DNA from 3 places in the Listeria sp. MAN/IMW/UF464 genome. Region 1 is predicted to be linked to each of the others. Evidence: predicted binding sites of a transcription regulator. Region 1 holds the regulator's gene; each other region holds the start of a gene.
The links. Region 1 encodes LexA, which represses DNA repair genes until DNA is damaged. Its sites were predicted from a motif close to CGAACATATGTTCG; they were not measured.
Positions count from the first base shown of each region.

Region 2: AC4PG0_RS07415 (carbohydrate kinase) is a predicted target of LexA. The motif match lies at 3,832-3,845, and genes of this name have one in related genera.
Region 3: uvrB (excinuclease ABC subunit UvrB) is a predicted target of LexA. The motif match lies at 3,514-3,527, and genes of this name have one in related genera.

Region 1 covers NZ_JBZWZP010000001.1:403,739-411,295, reverse strand. Annotated here, with positions in the region: gene AC4PG0_RS02065 (methionine gamma-lyase family protein) at 1-546, shown strand, start outside; gene AC4PG0_RS02060 (MerR family transcriptional regulator) at 749-1,117, shown strand; gene glnA (type I glutamate--ammonia ligase) at 1,188-2,522, shown strand; gene AC4PG0_RS02050 (arsenic transporter) at 2,665-3,960, shown strand; gene AC4PG0_RS02045 (GNAT family N-acetyltransferase) at 3,994-4,515, opposite strand; gene lexA (transcriptional repressor LexA) at 4,545-5,159, opposite strand; gene yneA (cell division suppressor protein YneA) at 5,317-5,646, shown strand; gene AC4PG0_RS02030 (DUF896 domain-containing protein) at 5,739-5,966, shown strand; gene tkt (transketolase) at 6,113-7,557, shown strand, end outside.
Region 2 covers NZ_JBZWZP010000002.1:31,224-38,780, forward strand. Annotated here, with positions in the region: gene AC4PG0_RS07390 (amino acid ABC transporter ATP-binding protein) at 1-390, shown strand, start outside; gene AC4PG0_RS07395 (LLM class flavin-dependent oxidoreductase) at 387-1,382, shown strand; gene AC4PG0_RS07400 (glutaredoxin family protein) at 1,375-1,641, shown strand; gene AC4PG0_RS07405 (LLM class flavin-dependent oxidoreductase) at 1,638-2,960, shown strand; gene AC4PG0_RS07410 (pseudouridine synthase) at 3,032-3,733, shown strand; gene AC4PG0_RS07415 (carbohydrate kinase) at 3,866-4,984, shown strand; gene AC4PG0_RS07420 (pseudouridine-5'-phosphate glycosidase) at 4,981-5,892, shown strand; gene AC4PG0_RS07425 (2-thiouracil desulfurase family protein) at 5,972-6,415, shown strand; gene pepC (aminopeptidase C) at 6,412-7,557, opposite strand, start outside.
Region 3 covers NZ_JBZWZP010000004.1:118,052-125,608, reverse strand. Annotated here, with positions in the region: gene pstB (phosphate ABC transporter ATP-binding protein PstB) at 1-753, shown strand, start outside; gene phoU (phosphate signaling complex protein PhoU) at 766-1,425, shown strand; gene AC4PG0_RS13180 (ArsR/SmtB family transcription factor) at 1,696-2,001, shown strand; gene AC4PG0_RS13175 (hypothetical protein) at 2,108-2,494, shown strand; gene AC4PG0_RS13170 (HD domain-containing protein) at 2,516-3,163, shown strand; gene AC4PG0_RS13165 (CsbA family protein) at 3,185-3,424, shown strand; gene uvrB (excinuclease ABC subunit UvrB) at 3,672-5,648, shown strand; gene uvrA (excinuclease ABC subunit UvrA) at 5,656-7,557, shown strand, end outside.

The sequences.
Region 1 (7,557 bases):
CCGGGTGGAGGTTTGGCAAAAACTGGTGGTTATATTGCTGGAAGAAATACCTTAGTCGATTTATGCGGCTACCGGTTGACGACTCCTGGGATAGGAAGAGAAGCGGGCGCATCTCTTTATAGCTTATTAGAAATGTATCAAGGATTCTTCTTAGCACCACATGTAACTGCTCAAGCAATTAAGGGAGCTCGTTTTACTGCTGCTATGTTAGCTGAATTCGGCGTAGAAGCAGATCCGCTTTGGGATGCCAAAAGAACTGACTTAATCCAGAGTGTATCTTTCCACAGCAAAGATAAAATGATTGCTTTTGCTCAAGCAATCCAAGCTGCCTCCCCAGTTAATGCACATGTTTTGCCAATCGGCGCATATATGCCGGGCTACGAAGATGACGTGATAATGGCAGCGGGTACATTTATTCAAGGAGCTAGCCTTGAACTTACAGCGGACGGACCGATTAGAGAACCTTATCAACTATACGTCCAAGGCGGTTTAACATACGAACACGTTAAAATTGCTGTCACTAGAGCAATAGAAAATTCTTTATAAAAAAGTAACATCCATTTTCAAAAAAAGTTTTTATTTTTTTACCACGGTAGTTTCTATCGTGTTTTTTTTTGTTGTGAAAATGTTGATATATATGGGTTTGTGAGTAATGTTAGATAATCTTACATAAATTTGACAAAACATCTGACGTACATTATAATGCTACTATCATCAAAAAATAATTATGTTTTGAGGGGGAATTGTCGTGAGTGAAAAGGAAATCCGGAGATCGATGCCGCTGTTTCCAATTGGGCCTGTGATGAAGCTAACCGATCTCACCGCTAGACAAATTCGCTACTATGAAGACCAAGGATTAATCCATCCAGCACGCAATCAAGGAAATCACCGTTTGTACTCACTTCAAGACATTGATGTTTTGCTAGAGATAAAAGATTATTTGAATGATGGTCTGAATATTGCGGGAATTAAGAAAATGTATCAAATGCAGCAAAAAGAATCAAAAGAACCTTTGACAGATGATGATGTACGCAAAATACTTAGAAAAGAAATGCAACAAGCCGGCCGCTTTGTAAAACAAGATGCCACAGGAAAACAACAATTACCAAGGTTTTAAAAAGATTAGAAGAGGTATTTACTTTATTTAGAAGTTAATATAAAAAGATTATTTAGGAGGAATTTAGATTATGGCAAAATATACAAAAGAAGACATTTTCCGCTTTGCAGATGAACAAAATGTAAAATTTATTCGTTTACAGTTCACGGATATTCTCGGGATAATAAAGAATGTGGAAATTCCTGTTAGCCAACTAAAGAAAGCACTAGATAACAAGATTATGTTTGATGGTTCCTCCATAGAAGGTTTTGTAAGAATTGAAGAGTCCGACATGTATTTATTCCCGGACTTAGACACATGGGTAGTATTCCCTTGGACAGCTGAAAAAGGGAAAGTAGCAAGAATGATTTGCGACATTTATAATCCTGATATGACACCATTTGCAGGAGATCCACGTGCCAACTTAAAACGTGTACTTAAAGAAATGGAAGAGCTAGGTTTCACTGAATTCAACTTAGGACCAGAACCAGAATTCTTCCTATTCAAACTAGATGAAAATCGTCGCCCAACACTTGAATTAAATGATAGCGGTGGTTACTTCGATTTAGCACCAACTGATTTAGGCGAAAACTGTCGTCGTGACATTGTACTTGAATTAGAAGAAATGGGCTTTGAAATTGAAGCTTCTCACCATGAAGTAGCTCCAGGTCAACATGAAATTGACTTTAAATATGAAGATGCAATTACTGCGTGTGATAGCATCCAAACATTTAAGTTAGTAGTTAAAACAATTGCTCGCAAACACGGTTTACATGCTACATTTATGCCGAAACCACTATTTGGTGTAAATGGTTCAGGAATGCATTTCAATATGTCCTTATTTACAGAAGAAGGTAATGCGTTCTTTGATAAAGAAGGCGAACTTGAATTAAGCAAAACAGCTTATCATTTCTTAGCGGGTATGTTAAAACACGCTCGTGGATTTACAGCTGTTACTAACCCGACAATTAATTCGTTCAAGCGTTTAGTTCCTGGATACGAAGCACCATGTTACATTGCATGGTCAGGTAAAAACCGTAGCCCACTAGTACGTGTTCCTAGTTCTCGCGGATTAAGTACTCGTCTTGAATTACGTAGTGTGGATCCATCCGCTAATCCATATTTAGCAATGGCTGTACTTCTAAAAGCTGGTTTGTCCGGCATTAAAGATGAGCTAACTCCTCCAGCTCCAGTTGACCGTAACATTTACGGCATGAACGAAGAGGAACGTGAAGCAACAGGAATTTATGATTTACCAGAAAGCTTAGGTCATGCTTTAATCGAGCTTGAAAAAGATGACATCATCCGTGATGGCTTAGGTGAACATATTTTCGAACATTTCATTGAAGCGAAAACAATTGAATGTGATATGTTCCGTACAGCGGTTCATCCGTGGGAACGTGAACAATATCTTGAAATTTATTAATATTAAAAAGCTCGTTTCCGACTTGGGAGCGAGCTTTTTTTATGCAATTGAAAATCAAATGTTTGATGTTTTGGTGATTGAGGCATATATTTATAAATGTGTTAGCAAAAGGGATTAATATTTGCTAGGGAAAGGGGCAGGTATGCAGATTACTTTAGCTGTTTTAGTTTTTGCCTTAACGCTTATATTTGTTATTTGGCAACCTAGAAACTTGTCGATTGGATGGTCCGCTTGTATTGGAGCATTACTCGCATTATTACTTGGCGTTGTCACTTTAACAGATGTTGTAACTGTAACAGGCATCGTTTGGAATGCAACACTCGCTTTTATTGCAATTATTATTATTTCACTTATATTAGATGAGATTGGTTTTTTCGAATGGGCAGCGTTACATATGGCAAGGTTAGCAAGAGGGAACGGATTACTCATGTTTGTACTTATTTCTATTTTGGGAGCACTAGTGGCAGCTCTTTTTGCGAATGATGGGGCAGCTTTGATTTTAACTCCAATTGTTTTGGCGATGGTGCGTGCGCTTAATTTTGATGAGAAAAAGGTGTTTCCCTTTATCATTGCCAGTGGATTTATTGCTGATACGACGTCTTTACCACTTGTTGTAAGTAATTTAGTGAATATTGTTTCGGCTGACTTTTTCGGCATTAGTTTTTCAAAGTACGCATTAATGATGTTGATTCCGACGCTTTTTTCGTTGGTTGCGAGTATTATTGTTCTTTATATTTATTTTAGAAAAGCGTTACCTAGAACTTATGAAATTAGTGGAATTCGTGAGCCGGCTTCTGCGCTTAAAGATAAAAAAATGTTTCGGATTTCATGGGGAATACTTATCATTCTTGTGATTGGATATTTCTTAAGTAGCTTTTTGGACATTCCAGTGTCATTTATCGCTTTACTTGTAGCGTTTATCTTTTTGCTAGTTGGTGGAAAGAGTCATGCTGTTTCTACAAGGAAGATTTTAAAAGGGGCGCCGTGGAATATTGTGTTTTTCTCGGTTGGGATGTATGTCGTCGTATACGGTTTGCAAAACGCTGGCATTACTAAATTATTAGCAGAGGCTATTTCATATATTGCTCATTATGGGCTTTTCGTAGGTACGATTGGGATGGGCTTTATTGCCGCGATATTGTCGTCTGTAATGAATAATTTACCAACTGTAATGATTAATGCACTTGCAATCGATCATACTTCATTTACAGGAGTGATGAAAGAAGCGTTAGTCTATGCAAATGTTATCGGATCTGACTTAGGGCCTAAAATAACGCCAATCGGTTCGCTTGCAACGTTACTATGGTTACATGTATTAGCTCAAAAGGGTATAAAAATAAGCTGGGGATCATATTTTAAAATAGGTATTGTGATTACTATTCCAGTATTGTTTATTACACTCGTCGGACTTTATATTTCACTCCTTATTTGGAGCTAAGAAAACCCTGTACAAAATTGTACAGGGTTTTTCCTATGCTTTATAAAGAATATGTGGCTTTAAAGGATGTCCGTCCGCTAAAGCAGGATGCATAAATGTAGCTACTTTTGTAAAATGGATTTTTTTCATTACTTGTTCTGATGGCTTATTTAACATAGCGGTGAAACTGTAAATTTCATCAATAGTTGTTTTCTGTTTGGCGAAATCGAGAGCTCCTAGTGCGGCTTCGGTTGCATAACCTTGGTTCCATACACTTTTCTTTAAGCGCCAGCCAATTTCGATACAAGGGGTGAACGCAGCTTCAAAAGTTGCTTCATGAAAACCGGTAAAACCAATAAATTCGCCGGTAGATTTTTCTTCAATGGCAAAAAGTCCGTAGCCAAGTGCCGTTAATTCTTGTTGATTTCTTTCTAAAAAAGCATTACTTTCTTCTTTTGAAAGTGTAGATGGAAAGTACTTCATTACGACTTTGTCACCGTTCATTTCGCTAAAGGGAACATAATCACTTGCTACATAATCTCTTGCAATTAGTCTATCTGTTTCAAAATAAATCAATATAAAAACCGCCTAACAAAATATAGCTTTTAGTGAATATCTCTATAAAGGCCAATAACTTTGCCTAAAATAGTAACGTTATTTAAGATAATTGGTTCTAGTGCATCATTTTCTGGTTGTAATCTAAAATGATTCGCTTCTTTATAGAAACGTTTACAAGTCGCCTCGTTTTCGTCGGTCATCGCTACGACAATTTCACCATTAATTGCTGAACTTTGTTGTCGAACAATTACTTTATCTCCATCTAAAATCCCGGCATTTATCATACTTTCTCCGTCGATTTCAAGCATGAAGACATTGGTTTCTCCTGCAGCCATATATTCAGGGAGTGGGAAATACTCTTCTATATTCTCAATCGCTGTAATAGGCATTCCGGCAGTAACTTTACCGATGATTGGGATATTGACTACATTCGGCGTCTCTGCTTCATCTTCTAAAGACAAAATTTCAATAGCACGAGGTTTCGTAGGGTCACGTCTAATTAGTCCTTTACCTTCAAGTCGAGCAAGATGGCCATGGACTGTGGAGCTAGATGCTAAACCAACAGCTTCACCGATTTCACGTACGGAAGGTGGATAACCCTTTTCTTTTACTTCTGATTTTATAAATTCATATATATCTTGTTGACGTTTAGATATTTTCATGGTTTCACCTCATTGATTTAATGGTTATTTTATAAATCAAGTATAGCAAAAGAAAATCCAATATGCAAACAAAGGTTCGTTTTTTTATTGACATATGCGAACGGCTGTTCTATAATATAGAAAAGCGAACGTACATTCTTTTTTGGAGGGATTATTAATGACTTTAAAATTAATTTGGGATAAATTTTATGTTTCTATTATATTTGTAATAACTTGTTTAGTTCTAGGAATTATATTGATGTGCACTGTTATTGGGAGTGGCAGTGAGTATTCTGAGGTAGATGTAAATGAAGGGGATTCTATTTGGGCACTTGCAGACCAATATGCAGCGAAGAGCGATATGGCAAAAGCAGATTTTGTATCTTGGGTTGAAAAAGAAAATAACCTTACAGATGGACATGTGAAAGCTGGGGATTCTGTAGTTATACCAGTACACGAAACAAAGTTACAAAGAAGCGATAGTACTATTCAATTAGCAAACCAGTAGAAACGATTTTAGTGTCGTTTATGATATAATAAAGAAAGTAGCGATTTAGCTACTTTCTTATTTTAATATAATGAAGAAAAGGATGAAGTGTGATGCTAGAAAAAGCTAAAATAGATAGAATCAATGAACTTTCTAAAAAGAAAAAAGCAGGGACTCTAACTGCTGATGAAAAAGTAGAACAAGAAAAATTAAGGAAAGAATATATTAAGTCGTTTCGCACTCATATGAAGGGAACAATCGAAAATACTACGATTATTGACCCTAAAGGAAATGATGTAACACCGCATAAAATAAAACAAATGAGAAAAAATAAGAAGTAAAAATTAGTACCAAATGAACATTTTTGCGCAAATGAACAAAAATACCAATCAATTAAGCAATTTAAAGCAATTATTAGTTGTGTTAATTGCTTTTTAGGCTTATTATTAAAAGTAGTTAAAATTATATTGAAGAGAGGATGTTTCATTTGTTCGATAACACAGATAGTTTAGCAGTAAATACAATTCGTACATTATCAATTGATGCAATTCAAAAAGCAAATTCTGGTCATCCGGGATTACCAATGGGAGCGGCTCCAATGGCTTATGCACTTTGGTCTCGCGTATTAAATACAAACCCTAAAAATTCACATTGGTTTAACCGTGATCGTTTTGTACTTTCTGCTGGACACGGCTCAATGCTTTTATATAGTTTATTACATTTAAGTGGTTTCAAATTAGAAATAGAAGACCTTAAAAACTTCCGTCAATGGGAAAGTAAAACTCCAGGTCACCCAGAATATCGTTATACTGATGGAGTAGATGCAACTACTGGTCCACTTGGTCAAGGTATTGCGATGGCTGTTGGTATGGCTATGGCAGAAAGACATCTTGAAGCAAAATATAACAAAGATGGTTTCCCAGTTGTGGATCACTATACTTATGCGCTATGTGGAGATGGAGACTTAATGGAAGGTGTTGCTTCTGAAGCGGCTTCTTACGCAGGTCACCAACAACTTGGAAGACTTGTTGTTTTATACGATTCCAATGATATTTCTCTTGATGGCGATTTAGACAAATCTTTCTCTGAAAATGTAAAACAACGCTTTGAAGCTTATGGTTGGGAACATTTATTAGTTAAAGATGGCAATGATACAGCAGAAATCCTAGCTGCTATTGAAAAAGCAAAACAAAATACATCACAACCTACAATGATTGAAGTTAAAACAGTTATTGGTTTTGGTGCTCCTAATGCAGGTACTAGTAAAGTTCATGGTGCTCCTCTAGGTGACGAAGGTATTTTAGAAGCGAAAAAAGCTTATGGTTGGAACTACGAAGAAAAATTCTTTGTTCCTGAAGAAGTTACAACTCGCTTTAAAGAAACTATTGGAGAACGCGGTGAAAAAGCAGAAGCAGCATGGAACGAATTATTTGCTTCTTATAAAGCGAAATACCCAGAGCTTGCTAAACAATTAGAAGATAGCTTAAATAACAAGTTACCAGCTGATTGGGATGCAGATCTTCCAGTATATGACGATTCTAAAGCACTTGCTAGCCGTGCTTCAAGTGGTGAAGTTATCAATGCATTAGCTGCGAAAATACCTACTATTTTTGGTGGTTCAGCAGACCTTGCTGGTTCTAACAATACAACAATTAAAACAGATGGTGAATTCACTAAAAAAACACCAGCAGAAAGAAATATCTGGTTTGGTGTTCGTGAATTTGCAATGGGTGCAGCGTTAAACGGTATGGCACTACACGGCGGACTACAAGTATACGGAGGTACATTCTTTGTATTCTCTGACTATGTACGTGCTGCGATTCGTTTATCTGCAATCCAACATTTACCTGTAACATACGTAATGACACATGATAGTATTGCTGTTGGGGAAGATGGTCCAACCCATGAGCCAATCGAGCAACTTGCAAGCTT
Region 2 (7,557 bases), on a different contig from region 1:
GATAAGTTTAGCGCATATCCTTCCCAACTCTCAGGCGGACAAAAACAGCGCGTTGGCATTGCACGTGCGCTCGCGATTAATCCAGATGTAATTTTATTTGATGAACCAACCGCAGCGCTTGATCCGGAACTTGTCGGTGAAGTTTTAGAAGTAATGTTAGAAATTGCTCGTGCCGGTGCAACAATGATTGTCGTCACACATGAAATGGAGTTCGCAAAACGCGTCGCAGATCAAGTCGTCTTTATGGACGGAGGGCTCATTGTCGAACAAGGCACGCCAGATGAAGTATTTAATCACACAAAAGAAGAACGAACAAAACGCTTTTTACACCGAGTTTCGGCCGATTACTTATATGAAATCAAAGAAGTGAAAAAGGAGCGTGTCATATGACTATTCGACTTAGCATTTTGGATCAAAGTATTATTAATCCCGGCGACCGTCCTAGTGAGGCTTTACAAAATACTGTAGAACTTGCAGAGCTTGCAGAACAACTTGGCTTTTATCGTTTTTGGGTTGCTGAACATCATAATTCAGACGAAATAGCCGGAGCTGCGCCGGAAGTTCTTTTAGGATATATTGCGGCAAAAACAACTACTATTAAGCTCGCATCCGGTGGCGTAATGCTGCAACATTATAGTCCATATAAAGTTGCTGAACAATTTCACGTGCTTGAAAACTTAGCGCCAGGACGGATTTCCCTTGGTGTCGGCAAAGCGCCCGGCGGATTTCAACCAGCGACCGATGCCCTTCAGAAAGACTTTGCAAAGCCTATTCAAACGTTTGATGCTAAACTGATAGAATTAGTCGATTTTGTCACACGGAAATCTGCTTCCAAAGTCGAAGCAAAACCACTACCAGAAAATAATCCGGAAATCTTTTTACTTGGCGGAAGTGTAGCAAGTGCAAGGCAAGCTGCAGAACTTGGGATTTCTTTTGTGTTTGCTTATTTTATTAACGGCGAAGAGGAAGTTTTAAAAGAAGCGCGGGATATATTTGAGCAGTATCAAATTAATCAACAAGCAAGTTTTCAATTAGCGCCAATTGTTGTTGTAGCTGAAACAAAAGCTGCTGCAGACCGTCATATTCCAGAGCGAGAATCAATTAAAGTAGAGCTTTCGGACGGACGGAGAGTCAATGTCGGTTCACGTGAACAAGCAGAAGCCTACGTGAAAGACATCAGCCAACCATATCGATTTATTACACAAAAAATTGGAGCAATAACTGGGACGAAACAAGACGTTGGAGAAGAAATTACCCGACTTTCAAAAAAATATAATATTCAAGATTTTGTCGTTTTAACACCTGTCAAATCCGCGGAAATCAAACGCTATTCGTACCAATTATTAAGTGAATCGATAAAGGAGGAAGTTGTCCATGGCTAATGTCGTTGTTTGGAGTAAAGTAGGGTGTCACTACTGTAAAGATGTGAAAGATTATTTAACCGAGCAAAATATTGTCTTCCAAGATATTGACGTCACAGATCATGATTACTTACGAGAAGTACTGCAAGCCAAATACGGTATTCGCCACGTTCCAGTAGTAGAAATTGGTGACATAGAAAAAGGGACTTACCAAGCAGTAACTGAAATCGGTATCGAATACTTAGAAAAAGCTTTACTACAAAAGGAGGAAGTAAAATGACTAGAAAAGATACAATCCAGTTTGGCGCAATCATTCACGGCGTTGGCGGCACAACAGATGGTTGGCGCCACCCAGATATTAACCCAGCAGCAAGTACAGATTTAGATTTTTATAAAACTCGTGCAAAAATTGCAGAACAAGGCCTATTTAGTTTTGTATTTATTGCGGATGGTCTTTTTATTTCTGAAAAATCTATTCCGCATTTTCTTAATCGTTTTGAGCCGATTACTATTTTATCCGCTTTAGCAGAGTCTACAGAAAATATCGGTCTAGTTGGAACATTTTCGACATCATTTACGGAACCATTCACGCTCGCAAGGCAACTTTCCTCATTAGATCATATTAGTGGTGGTCGAGCTGGCTGGAATTTGGTCACTTCTCCGCAAGAAGGAGCAGCACGAAATCATAGCAAGAAAAATCTCCCAACCCACAGTGACCGATATAGCATTGCGGCAGAACATTTAAAGGTGGTTCGCGGACTATGGAATTCATGGGAAGAAGATGCTTTTACCTATAATAAAGAAACCGGCGAATTTTTTAATCCAGAAAAATTACATCGTTTGAACCATCAAGGTGAGTATTTTCAAGTGGAAGGACCGTTAAATATCGGCCGCTCCAAACAAGGAGAACCAGTCGTTTTCCAAGCGGGGGCATCTAGCACAGGTCGGGATTTTGCAGCCCAAAACGCAGAAGCTATTTTTACGCATTCAGATTCGCTTGAAGAAGCTATTCAATTCTATCAAGATGTGAAAACTCGTGCTGAAAAAGCTGGCAGAAATGCAGCAGAGATCAGGATTTTCCCAGGCATTAGCCCAATTGTAGCGGATACTCTAGAAGAAGCCGAGCAGAAATACACTGAATTTGCCAATCTTATTCCGATTGAAAATGCCGTCACCTATCTCGCGCGTTATTTCGATGATTATGATTTAAGCCAATTTGAACTAGATGAACCTTTCCCCGACCTTGGCGATATCGGTAAAAATGCTTTTCAAAGTACGACGGATCGAATCAAAAAAGAAGCAAAAGAGCGCAATCTAACCCTGCGCCAAGTAGCGACCGAAGCAGCCACCCCGAAAACACCTTTTATAGGAACAAAAGAACAAGTAGCTGATTTAATCGAAATTTGGTTTCAAAATGAGGCGGCAGATGGATTTATCATCGCGTCTGACATCCCAGGTACTTTTGAAACATTTGTCGAGCAAGTTATTCCGCTTTTACAAAGTCGAGGATTGTATCGAAACGAATATCCAGCCACAACCTTAAGAGGCAACCTAGGTCTTGAAATACCAAAAAATAAACAAGCCGTCAACATCAAATAATAGAAAGAAAACGGAGCGCCTTTAAGGATCTTCGTTTTTTTGTTACAATAAAAGAAAAAAGGAGCTAAACCATGCGCTTAGATAAATTATTGTCCCACACAGGTTTCGGGAGTCGTAAAGAAGTGAAACCACTGCTTAAATCCGGGGCAGTTGTCGTAAATGGAACGATTCAAAAAGACAGTAAAACCCAAGTGAATCCAGACAAAGATCAAGTTACTGTTCACGGAACCCCTGTCATTTACCAAGAATTCGTATATTTTATGCTTCATAAACCCCAAAATGTCGTGAGTGCAACCGAGGATAATCTGTCAGAAACCGTCATTGATTTACTCGAGCAAGAAGACACGCTCACTAATCCATTTCCGGTCGGTCGTTTGGACAAAGACACAGAAGGATTACTTATTATAACTAATGATGGCACGCTCGCTCACAATTTACTTTCACCTAAAAAGCATATTGATAAAACATATTATGCTAAAATTGATGGCGATGTTACAGCAGAGGATGTAGAAGCCTTCAGTGCTGGCGTCACTCTCGATGACGGCTACACCTGTAAACCAGCTCATTTAGAAATTATCACTCCGAACGAAATAAAAGTAACTATCCAAGAAGGAAAATTCCACCAAGTGAAAAGAATGTTCGCTGCTCGCGGGAAAACAGTCAGCTATTTAAAACGAATTTCAATGGGGAACTTACAACTAGATGAATCTCTTGAACTCGGTGAATACCGCCCACTGACTGAAAACGAGCTGCTTATCCTTCAAAATAAATAACGATAAACGAAAATTTTCTTCCTAAAAAGAAGTGGATTTTCGTTTTTTAGATTGCAAAAGAAAGCATTTACATATATAATAAACATGTGTTTGAAATTAAAACAAAAGTTTGGAATGGAGGTGCATTATATCGTGGAGAATAATAAAGCGAAAATGAACGAAAAGGAAGAGATAATTTTCAATTCCATCCGTAAAAATCCTTACATTTCTCAACAAGAACTTGCTGATATACTTGATTTATCAAGACCGACAGTAGCGAACCTTATTTCTGGCCTTATTAAAAAAGGTCGCATTTTAGGAAAAGCCTATATTTTAAATGAAGCAAAACAAATCGTTTGTATAGGTGGAGCGAACGTCGATCGGAAGTTTTACATTAAAGACAAGGCCCAGCTAGCTACATCTAATCCGGTGCGCTCAACACAAAGTGCTGGCGGAGTTGCTAGGAACGTTGGTGAAAACCTTGGTCGCCTTGGAAAAGAAGTTATATTACTCACTGCTTGTGGAACAGACTCCGACTGGGAAGCTGTCAAAAATGCCAGTAATACATATATGAACTTAGATTATGTCACTGCATTTCCAAGCATCGCAACAGGTTCTTATACAGCCGTACTCGAAAACAATGGAGATTTGCTCGTTGCACTAGCGGACATGGATGCATACGATCACTTAACCCCAGATGTACTAGCGAAAAACGAAGGCTTGCTAAGTCAAGCGAGCGCCATTATTGCCGATTTAAATTGTCCAAAAGAAACATTAGAATACCTTGGGAGTTTTGCCGAAATTAATTCCATCCCATTAGTCTTGGTACCCGTTTCCTCACCTAAAATGTCTCATTTACCAGAACGCTTGGATCACGTGACTTGGCTAATATGCAACCGAGACGAATCAGAAACTCACCTAGAAATGACCATTGAAAACGATGAAGACTGGCGCTTAGCTGCGCAAAAATGGCTAGATTTAGGCGTGAAAAATGTCATCGTTACAAATGGCAGTAAAGGTGCAGTTGCAGCAAACAACGCAGAAGGCATTATCTTTGAACCCGCTATTGTCATTGAAAATATTGTAGATGTGACAGGAGCAGGAGATGCATTTTGTTCTGCGGTAATTTATGCATGGTTAGAAGGAAAATCTTTACAAGAAATTTTAAAAGCAGGGAGCGTAAATGCTGCGCGAACACTCGAATCTGAATACACTGTTCGCCAAAATTTATCAACATCCCAACTACAAAAAGATCTGGAGGAATTCAAATGAAAAATTATCTATCATTATCCGAAGAAGTAAAACAAGCAAAAGCAGAAGGAAAAGCTATCGTAGCCTTAGAATCCACAATCATCTCTCACGGCATGCCTTACCCACAAAATGTTGAAATGGCTCGTGACGTAGAACAAATTATCCGTGATAACGGCGCGGTACCTGCAACAATCGCTTTAATCGACGGTAAAATTAAAATCGGTCTTTCTGATGAAGAACTAGAACTATTTGCAAAAAGCAGCAATGTAGCAAAAGTTTCTCGTCGTGATATTGGCTACCTTATTGCTACAAAACAACTAGGAGCAACAACAGTAGCTGCAACGATGATCTGTGCTGAATTAGCAGAAATCGGTATCTTTGTAACTGGTGGAATCGGCGGAGTTCACCGCGGTGCCGAAACAACAATGGACGTTTCTGCTGATTTAGAAGAGTTAGCGAAAACAAATGTAGCAGTAGTATGTGCTGGAGCAAAATCTATCTTAGACTTAAACTTAACAATGGAATACTTAGAAACAAAAGGCGTTCCAGTAATTGGTTACCAAACAGACGTACTTCCAGCATTCTATACTCGTTCAAGCGATGTAGAATTAACATTACGTGCAGATGCTCCAGAAGTTATCGCTGAGTCCCTTAAAGCAAAATGGGATCTAAAAATTGAAGGTGGCGCTGTAATCACAAACCCAATCCCAGAAGAATTTGCAATGGATGAAAAAGTAATTAACGATGTTATCCAAACTGCACTTAAAGAAGCAGAAGAAAACCACATCCACGGAAAAGACGTTACACCATTCCTTCTTGGCAAAGTAAAAGAACTAACAGACGGTAAGAGCTTAGAAGCAAATATCGAACTAGTAAAACACAACGCACTAATCGGTACTCAAATCGCCGTAGCTTATCAAAATATCTAATAATCAATAGAGCTGTCGCCTTTAAGTGGTGGCAGCTTTTTTATGTTAAAATTAATTTAAAAATAAAGGAGGAATATAAATGATTGCAGTAAGCGCTTGTTTGGCAGGAATTGCCTGTAGATATGACGGGAAAGATAAAGAAATTACCAAAATAAAACAAATGGTTGAAAACGGAGAGGCGATTCCTTTTTGTCCTGAAGTTGCAGGTGGTTTGGAAATACCAAGAAATCCAGCTGAAATAGTAGGCGGAGATGGTAAAGACGTCTGGCTAGGTCGCGCTAAAGTAATGGATAATCAAGGAATAGATGTAACCGAAGAATATAAAAACGGAGCGAGTTTAACTTTGACTAAAATGAAAGAACTCGGTATTACTCAAATAATTATGAAGGAAAAAAGTCCTTCTTGTGGAAGCTGTGCTATTTACGACGGCACCTTCTCTGGAAAAATAAAAGATGGTGCCGGCGTAGCAGCAGCTCTTTTTCAAATGAATGGAATCAAAATCATCTCAGAATTTACAATTTAAAGTGCAAGCGAGCCCATTGGATCCCAAGGTTTTAGCGCAATTGGCTCATTGCTAAATGCTTCAATCAATGCTTTAGATAAATATTTTTTATGGACAACCACTTGGAATGTAAACTCATCCATCCAAGCATCACTAGCAACAAAATATCCATTGTTACCAATCTTTTCTCCCCAACTATTTTCCACTTTCCAACGATTAACTTCATTATTAACAATGTTAACCCCAGTTAGAACCATCGCGTGAGTGAGCATACTGTGTTTATAATCGAGGCGTTCTGCTTTCGTCATAGCTGTTTTAAATCCAAAAGCCTGATTTAGCAAGAAAATATCTGTATCCATAATACCAGTAGTTCGTTCTGAAAGCTGACCTACATCACAACCGAACCAAACAGTCTCACCATCTTTGATTTGATCTGCGGCGGCTTTTTTTAATACATCCATTTCCACATTCAAATACTTAATAGGCGTCCCATTTACAATATTTCCTAAATAATCGACTGTAAATGCTTGATTAAAAGGTTTATCTTTAGTTGGCGCATTGATAAGCGGGATATAATCCTTCAAATCCATATCTACATAGCGTTTATAAAATTCTTTAGGCGTAATTTGTAAATCTTGTTTAAACTCATTGTCTTTATTTCGATATTCAAAATCAAACACTTTCGGCGGTTCACCCAGAGTCATAACTAAAAGCTGGTAAACTTCAGCAAGCATTTCTTCCTTCAATCCAGCAGTATCTTTCTGCTCGTTAACAGCTTTTCTCAAAATAACTGCATCCGTGCGAAGTCTTTCATTTAATAGGTGATTTAAATCCGCAGACTTACTACTTTGAAAAGTTTCAGGCATAGCAGATTTCGGAACAACCCCATATTTTTCAATAATCGAAACAAGCATATCCCACTGACCACCATCTTGTTGAGGAGTATCAAGTAACCATGAAACTAATCGGCTATCCTCATCTTCATTCGCTGTTTCAATAATGTTCTCTAAAAAATAATTAGCTTTCTCTAATTTATCCCAAAAGTTAGTATAGTTCTGCGACAACTCAAAATCTTTTAGACCAAGTGTCCCATTTAATTTATGTCGGAACGTATTTAACGCTGCAAACATCCAACATCTTCCACTTTGCTGTTGGTTGGAAAC
Region 3 (7,557 bases), on a different contig from region 1:
GAGTACATTATTGAAACAAAAGACGTAGATTTATTTTATGGTTCCAAACAAGCACTACAAAAAATCGCTTTAAATATTAAAAAGAATCAAGTTACCGCATTAATTGGGCCGTCGGGATGTGGAAAATCTACTTTTCTAAGGACGCTTAATCGGATGAATGATTTAATTCCAAATGTAAAAACAACTGGCGAAATCCATATTGGCGGAGAAAATGTCCAAGATCCGAAAATTGATATGGTTAATTTACGAAAAAAAGTGGGTATGGTCTTTCAACAAGCCAATCCATTTCCGTTTTCAATTTATGATAATGTAGCTTATGGTCCACGGATGCACGGTATAAAAGACAAAAAAGTGTTAGATGAGATTGTTGAGAGAAGTTTGCGTCAGGCGGCTCTTTGGGAAGAAGTTCATGATAGATTAGATCGTTCGGCAATTGGTATGTCAGGTGGTCAACAACAACGACTTTGTATCGCACGTGTGCTTGCAGTTAAACCGGATGTTATCTTGATGGATGAGCCGACTTCTGCACTAGATCCGATTTCGACAGCGAAAGTAGAAGATTTGATTTTAGAATTAAAGAAAGACTATACGATTGTAATTGTGACGCACAATATGCAACAGGCATCCCGGATTTCGGATGAAACAGCCTTTTTCCTTAATGGCCGCATCGTGGAATTCGCGGATACGACAAGTATTTTTACCAACCCAGCAGAAAAAGAAACTGAAGACTATATTTCAGGAAGATTTGGATAAAGGAGTGTTATTATGGTAGTCAGAAAAATTTTCACAGAACAGTTAAACGACTTGCATCAACATCTAATGGAAATGGGAATGCTTGCGAATGAAGCGATTTTTAAAGCAGTAAAATCACTCGTACATCGTGACACGGAGCTTGCTAAACAAGTAGTCGCAGAAGATAAGGCAATTAATAATATGGAGCTCTCACTGGAACAACGCTCTTTTGAGTTAATCGCTTTGCAACAACCAGTTGGTATGGATTTACGGAAAATTGTTACCGTGCTCAAAACAAGTTCAGATTTAGAACGTATTGGTGATCACGCAGTAAGTATTGCCAAAACAGCTATTTTAATTGGCGAAAGTAAAGTTTTAAAGCCGATTCCTGAAATTCCAGAAATGGGTGAAATTGTAAAATCAATGCTGCAAGATGTCTTAAAAGCATATCTTTCGGAAGATGATGAGGCTGCTCGTGAAATAGCAGCACGCGACAATGAAGTAGATAAACTGCATAAAATCGTTTATCAAAAATGTATTAATTTTATGCAAGAAGAACCAGAGCACATTGAAGACGTATCGCAATTACTTTTAGTTTCTCAATACATTGAGCGCATTGGTGATTATGTGACGAATGTTTGTGAATGGATTGTTTACTTGAAGAGTGGCGAAATTGAAGATTTAAATAGATAAAAAAAGCCCGATTTTCCTTTCCACAGGTTAATCGGGCTCTTTTTGGTGTGTGTTAGGCGGTTTAAATAACTTCTCAAATATTTAAAACCTTAGCTATCCTCCAATACTCCTTTCGTTGTTATAAAGAAATTGTATCATTTTAAGAGAGAATATTACTTTTTTGCTCATATTTAATCATTTTTGAATGAAGAGGTAGTTAAACTTGCGGAATCATTCCTATTTAAGTATCATATGAATATATGACCATATATGAAGAATGAGGTGATTCTGATGGAAAACGCAAAACAAACTTTAGATGAAGAGACGCTTTTTAGTGTAACGCAAATTTTCAAGGCGCTTTCTGATCCGACACGTGTTCAAATTTTAAACCTGCTTCAAGAGCGAGAATACTCTGTGAATGAAATTGCGCGAACGCTGACTTTTAATCAAACAACGGTTTCACACCAGCTCCGTTTTTTAAAAAACTTAAGGCTTGTGAAATCAAGACGTGAAGGCACTACAATTTATTATATGCAAGATGATAATCACGTATTAGAATTACTGACCCAAGCAATTCGCCACGTGCACCATCACTAACAACAAGCGCTCAGAAAACCTTTTTAGGAATGATGGGTGTTTTTTATGCCAAATAATGAGAGATTATGATAAAGTAGTTAACAAATAAAAATTTGGAGGAAACATTTTGAGCAAATTATCGCCAGTGCAAAAATTTATCGTCATTGCGGGAATAGTTGTCATGGTTATTATTTCTATTTTAGCAGTTATTTGGAATAGCAATCTTGCGGCAGTTATTGGTTTGTCGGTTGCACAATTTATTATTATTCAGTTGGTATGTTATGTAGGAATATATTCGCATATGAAAGTAGGAACAGCACGAGGTACGAAACTTTTTAGTTGGGGAATATTAACGACACTTCTGTTTTCAGCAATTATTTTTATTTTTGCTACAGATAATTTTAGAACCTATTCCGCAGCAATGATCGCTCTAATTGGTTACTGTGCAGCATTAATGATGCGCGAAATCGAAAATACTAATCCTGCCAATAAAAAACAAAAAAGAGAGGAATAAAACGAAGAATGGAGTGATAGTATGGGAATTCATCAATATTTCCAAAGTTTATCGGATTTAGAGAACATTTATCGTTGTCCGGGAAAATTTAAATATCAAGAGCATTCGGTTGCAGAACACTCTTACAAGGTTACTTCTATTGCACAGTTTTTTGGAGCTGTAGAAGAAGATGCGGGCAATGAGGTTAATTGGCGTGCTTTATATGAAAAAGCATTAAATCATGACTATTCAGAGCTTTTTATTGGTGACATTAAAACACCTGTAAAATACGCAACGACAGAACTAAGAGAAATGCTCTCTGAAGTGGAAGAAAGCATGACTAAAAATTTTATTAGCCGCGAAATACCAGCAACTTTCCAACCTGTTTATCGGCACTTGTTAAAAGAAGGGAAAGACAGTACGTTAGAAGGGAAAATTCTCGCTATATCTGATAAAGTAGACTTGTTATATGAGTCCTTTGGAGAGATTCAAAAAGGTAATCCAGAAAACATTTTTGTTGAAATTTATAGTGAAGCACTTGCGACTATTTATGAATACCGAGAAATGGCCAGTGTAAAATATTTTTTAAAAGAAATTTTACCAGATATGCTTGCTGAAAAAGGCATTGAAAAGACGGAATTACCACAACTTACTACAGAAATAACGACAAAAGCATTGCGTGAGGAGTAAAAAATTGGGGAGGGAAGTAAGATGGATCAAATTATATCTGCACTTATTTTCCCTTGTCTGCTTGTCATTCTCTTTGCGCGCATCACGTATAACCGTTATGTCGCCTTAGTGCTTATGGTGGTTTTGATATCCGCTTCTGCTAAATTGGGTTACACAAGTTCGTTTTGGCTAATCACGATAGACGCCTTTTCGATGACAATTGGTTTTGTCGTAGCCACATACATGTTACGACGTTTAAAGAAAAGCGGCAGTGACTTTTAAAGAGCAAATAGATAGGTAGAATACTTTAAAAGTGATAAAATAAAGAAAAGCGTAATCAACAGGTTGCGTTTTTTATTTTCAAATGAATACGAAAATATGTTCGGTTTTTGCTAGGCTAATTAAAATATTTATGATAAAATAGAAACATTAACGGATCTGAAAAATCCGCTTTTTGCTTTGCTGGATATTTTACAGTTAAAGCTTTTAGATGCCAGAATCGGACCGATAAGGAATGGGGGAATCCGAGTTGAAGGATAAATTTGAGTTAGTTTCTAAGTATAGCCCACAAGGAGACCAACCTAGAGCAATAGAACAATTAGTTGCGGGATTAAAAAAAGGCTTAAAACACCAAACCTTACTTGGGGCAACCGGTACAGGGAAAACTTTTACTGTATCTAATGTAATTCAAGAAGTAAATAAACCAACTCTTGTTATGGCACATAATAAGACGCTAGCGGGACAATTATATAGTGAATTCAAAGAGTTTTTCCCGAATAATGCAGTGGAATACTTTGTTAGTTACTATGATTATTACCAGCCAGAAGCTTATGTACCGCAGAGTGATACCTACATTGAAAAAGACGCTAGTATCAATGACGAAATAGATAAGCTTCGTCACTCCGCTACAGCAGCACTTTTTGAACGTAGAGATGTAATTATTATCGCCAGTGTATCTTGTATTTATGGTTTAGGTTCGCCGGTCGAATACGGAGAAATGCTAGTTTCGCTTCGGGTAGGCATGGAGATTAGCCGAGACCAATTGTTACGCAAGCTGGTTGATATTCAGTATGACCGAAATGATATTGATTTCCAGCGCGGTCGTTTTCGTGTCCGCGGAGATGTGGTCGAAATTTTCCCGGCATCTAGAGATGAACACTGTATGAGAATTGAATTTTTTGGCGACGAAATTGAACGTATTAGAGAAGTAGATGCCCTTACTGGAGAAATCATAGGCGACAGAGAGCACGTTTCTATTTTCCCAGCATCTCACTTTGTTACTAGACCAGATATTATGAAAAAAGCAATTGTTAATATAAAAGCAGAACTTGAAGACCGCCTTAAAGTCTTAAGAGCAGAAAATAAACTACTGGAAGCACAGCGTCTTGAACAGAGAACCAATTACGATATAGAAATGATGGAAGAAATGGGTTATTGTTCAGGTATTGAAAACTATTCAAGACATTTATCACTACGTCCAGCGGGAGTAACTCCATATACATTGCTAGATTATTTCCCAGATGATTTCCAAATAGTTATTGATGAATCACATGTAACGATGCCTCAAATTCGTGGCATGTTCAACGGGGACCAAGCCAGAAAGCAAATGCTAGTCGATCATGGTTTTAGGTTGCCAAGCGCACTTGATAACCGTCCACTTCGATTAGAAGAATTTGAAAAGCATATTAATCAAATTATGTTTATCTCTGCAACCCCAGGCCCATACGAATTAGAAAAGAATCCAGATGTAATTGAACAAATCATTCGACCTACCGGACTACTAGATCCAATTGTCGAAATACGTCCTATCCAAGGTCAGATAGATGATTTAATGGATGAAATCAATGATCGAGTTGAGAAGAACGAACGAGTTCTAATCACTACTTTAACGAAAAAAATGTCGGAGGATTTGACGAATTACCTAAAAGAAGCCGGCGTAAAAGTTCAATATTTACATTCTGAGGTAAAAACATTAGAGCGAATTGAAATTATTCGTGACCTTCGATTAGGGGTATACGATGTTATTGTTGGGATTAACTTACTCCGTGAAGGAATCGATTTACCAGAGGTGTCCTTGGTAGCAATTTTAGATGCCGATAAAGAAGGTTTCTTACGTTCAGAACGTTCCTTAATCCAAACGATGGGACGAGCTGCCCGTAATGAAAATGGACGAGTAATTATGTACGCAGATAAAATGACAGATTCCATGCGCAATTCAATTAGTGAAACAGAACGGCGTCGTAAAATCCAAATTGAATATAATGAAAAACATGGCATCACACCAAAAACAATTAGAAAAGAAATTCGTGGCATTATCGCAGCAACTTCTGCCGCAGATGAACGAGAAGCAATAAAACAACATGATTTAAGTAAAATGTCTAAGAAAGAACGAGATATTTTCATTGAAGGTATGGAACACGAGATGAAAGAAGCAGCCAAAGCACTTGATTTCGAACGTGCAGCTGAACTTCGTGATGCTTTACTGGAAATAAAAGCGGAAGGATGAAGCGGAATTGGATAAAGAAAAAATAGTCATTCAAGGTGCAAGAGCCCATAATTTAAAAAACATTGATGTAGAGATTCCAAGAGATAAATTAGTAGTGATGACCGGACTTTCTGGTTCAGGAAAATCTTCGCTAGCTTTTGATACAATTTATGCAGAAGGACAAAGACGTTATGTAGAGTCTTTGTCTGCTTATGCTCGCCAATTTTTAGGTCAAATGGATAAACCGGATGTAGATTTAATTGAAGGGTTAAGCCCAGCTATTTCTATCGATCAGAAAACTACTAGCCGTAATCCGCGATCTACCGTTGGGACAGTTACAGAAATACATGATTACTTGCGTTTACTTTATGCGCGAGTGGGGCATCCAGTGTGTCCAAATCACGGAATTGAAATCACTTCGCAAACAATCGAACAAATGGTAGACCGTGTGCTCGAATACCCAGAAAAAACACGTATTCAAATTATGGCGCCTATAGTTTCTGGTAAAAAAGGAACACATAAGAAAACAATTGAAGAAATTAAAAAAGAAGGCTACGTACGTATTCGTGTTGATGGAGAAATATACGATATTAACGACGAAATCGAAATCGAAAAAAACAAAAAACATTCTATCGAAATTATAATCGATCGTATTGTCATTAAAGAAGGCATAAATACTCGACTATATGATTCTATTGAAGCTGCTCTACGCCTGGCTGATGGATACGCAGTAGTGGACATTATGGGTGATAAAGAATTACTATTTAGCGAACATTATGCATGTCCTTATTGTGGTTTTTCGGTTGGTGAATTAGAGCCAAGAATGTTTTCATTTAATAGCCCGTTTGGTGCTTGTCCTACTTGTGATGGACTTGGAACAAAATTAGAAGTAGACGTGGATACGGTTATTCCAGACAGAAGCTTAACATTAAATGAAGGCGCGATTGTCCCGTGGAGACCGATTAGTTCACAATATTATCCACAAATGCTAGCTTCTGCTTGTAAAGAATTTGGAATTGATATGGATACACCGATAGAAGAACTTTCGAAAGAAGCATTAGATATTGTTTTAAATGGTTCAAAAGACAAAGAATTTTACTTTGAATACAAAAATGATTTTGGTATGACACGAGAAACTTGGATTCCGTTTGAAGGAATTCTGCCAAACATCGAACGTCGTTACCGTGAAACTAATTCAGATTTCACTCGCGATCAAATGGCGCAGTATATGACGGATTTACCTTGCCCATCTTGTAAAGGATATCGTCTTAAAGAAGAAACACTTTCTGTCAAAGTGAACAATCATCACATAGGGCAAATTAGCGAGTTTTCCATCAATGAAGCTCTTGATTTCTTTGATAGCCTAGAGCTTTCAGAAAAAGAAACGCAAATCGCGGCGCCAATTTTCAAAGAAGTGCGAGCTAGACTAGGGTTCTTAAAAAATGTTGGGCTTGATTATTTAACAATGAGCCGTGCTGCTGGAACTTTATCAGGAGGAGAGGCACAGCGAATTCGACTAGCAACCCAAATTGGTTCGAGATTGACTGGCGTACTTTACATTCTTGATGAGCCTTCCATTGGACTTCATCAGCGTGATAACGATCGATTGATCAACACACTTCAAAGTATGCGAGATATTGGAAATACGCTTATTGTCGTGGAACATGATGAAGACACAATGATGGCAGCAGATTATCTGATTGATATTGGTCCAGGTGCTGGAGAACATGGCGGGCGAATTGTTGCAGCCGGAACGCCAGAAGAAGTGGCGAAGAACAAAAACTCTATCACCGGGGATTATCTTTCTGGCAAAAAATTCATTCCTGTTCCTGCCAAAAGAAGAAAAGGAAACGGACTTGAATTAGAAATCGTCGGAGCTAAAGCAAACAACTTAAAAAATGTAAATGCCAAAATACCACTAGCTACTTTT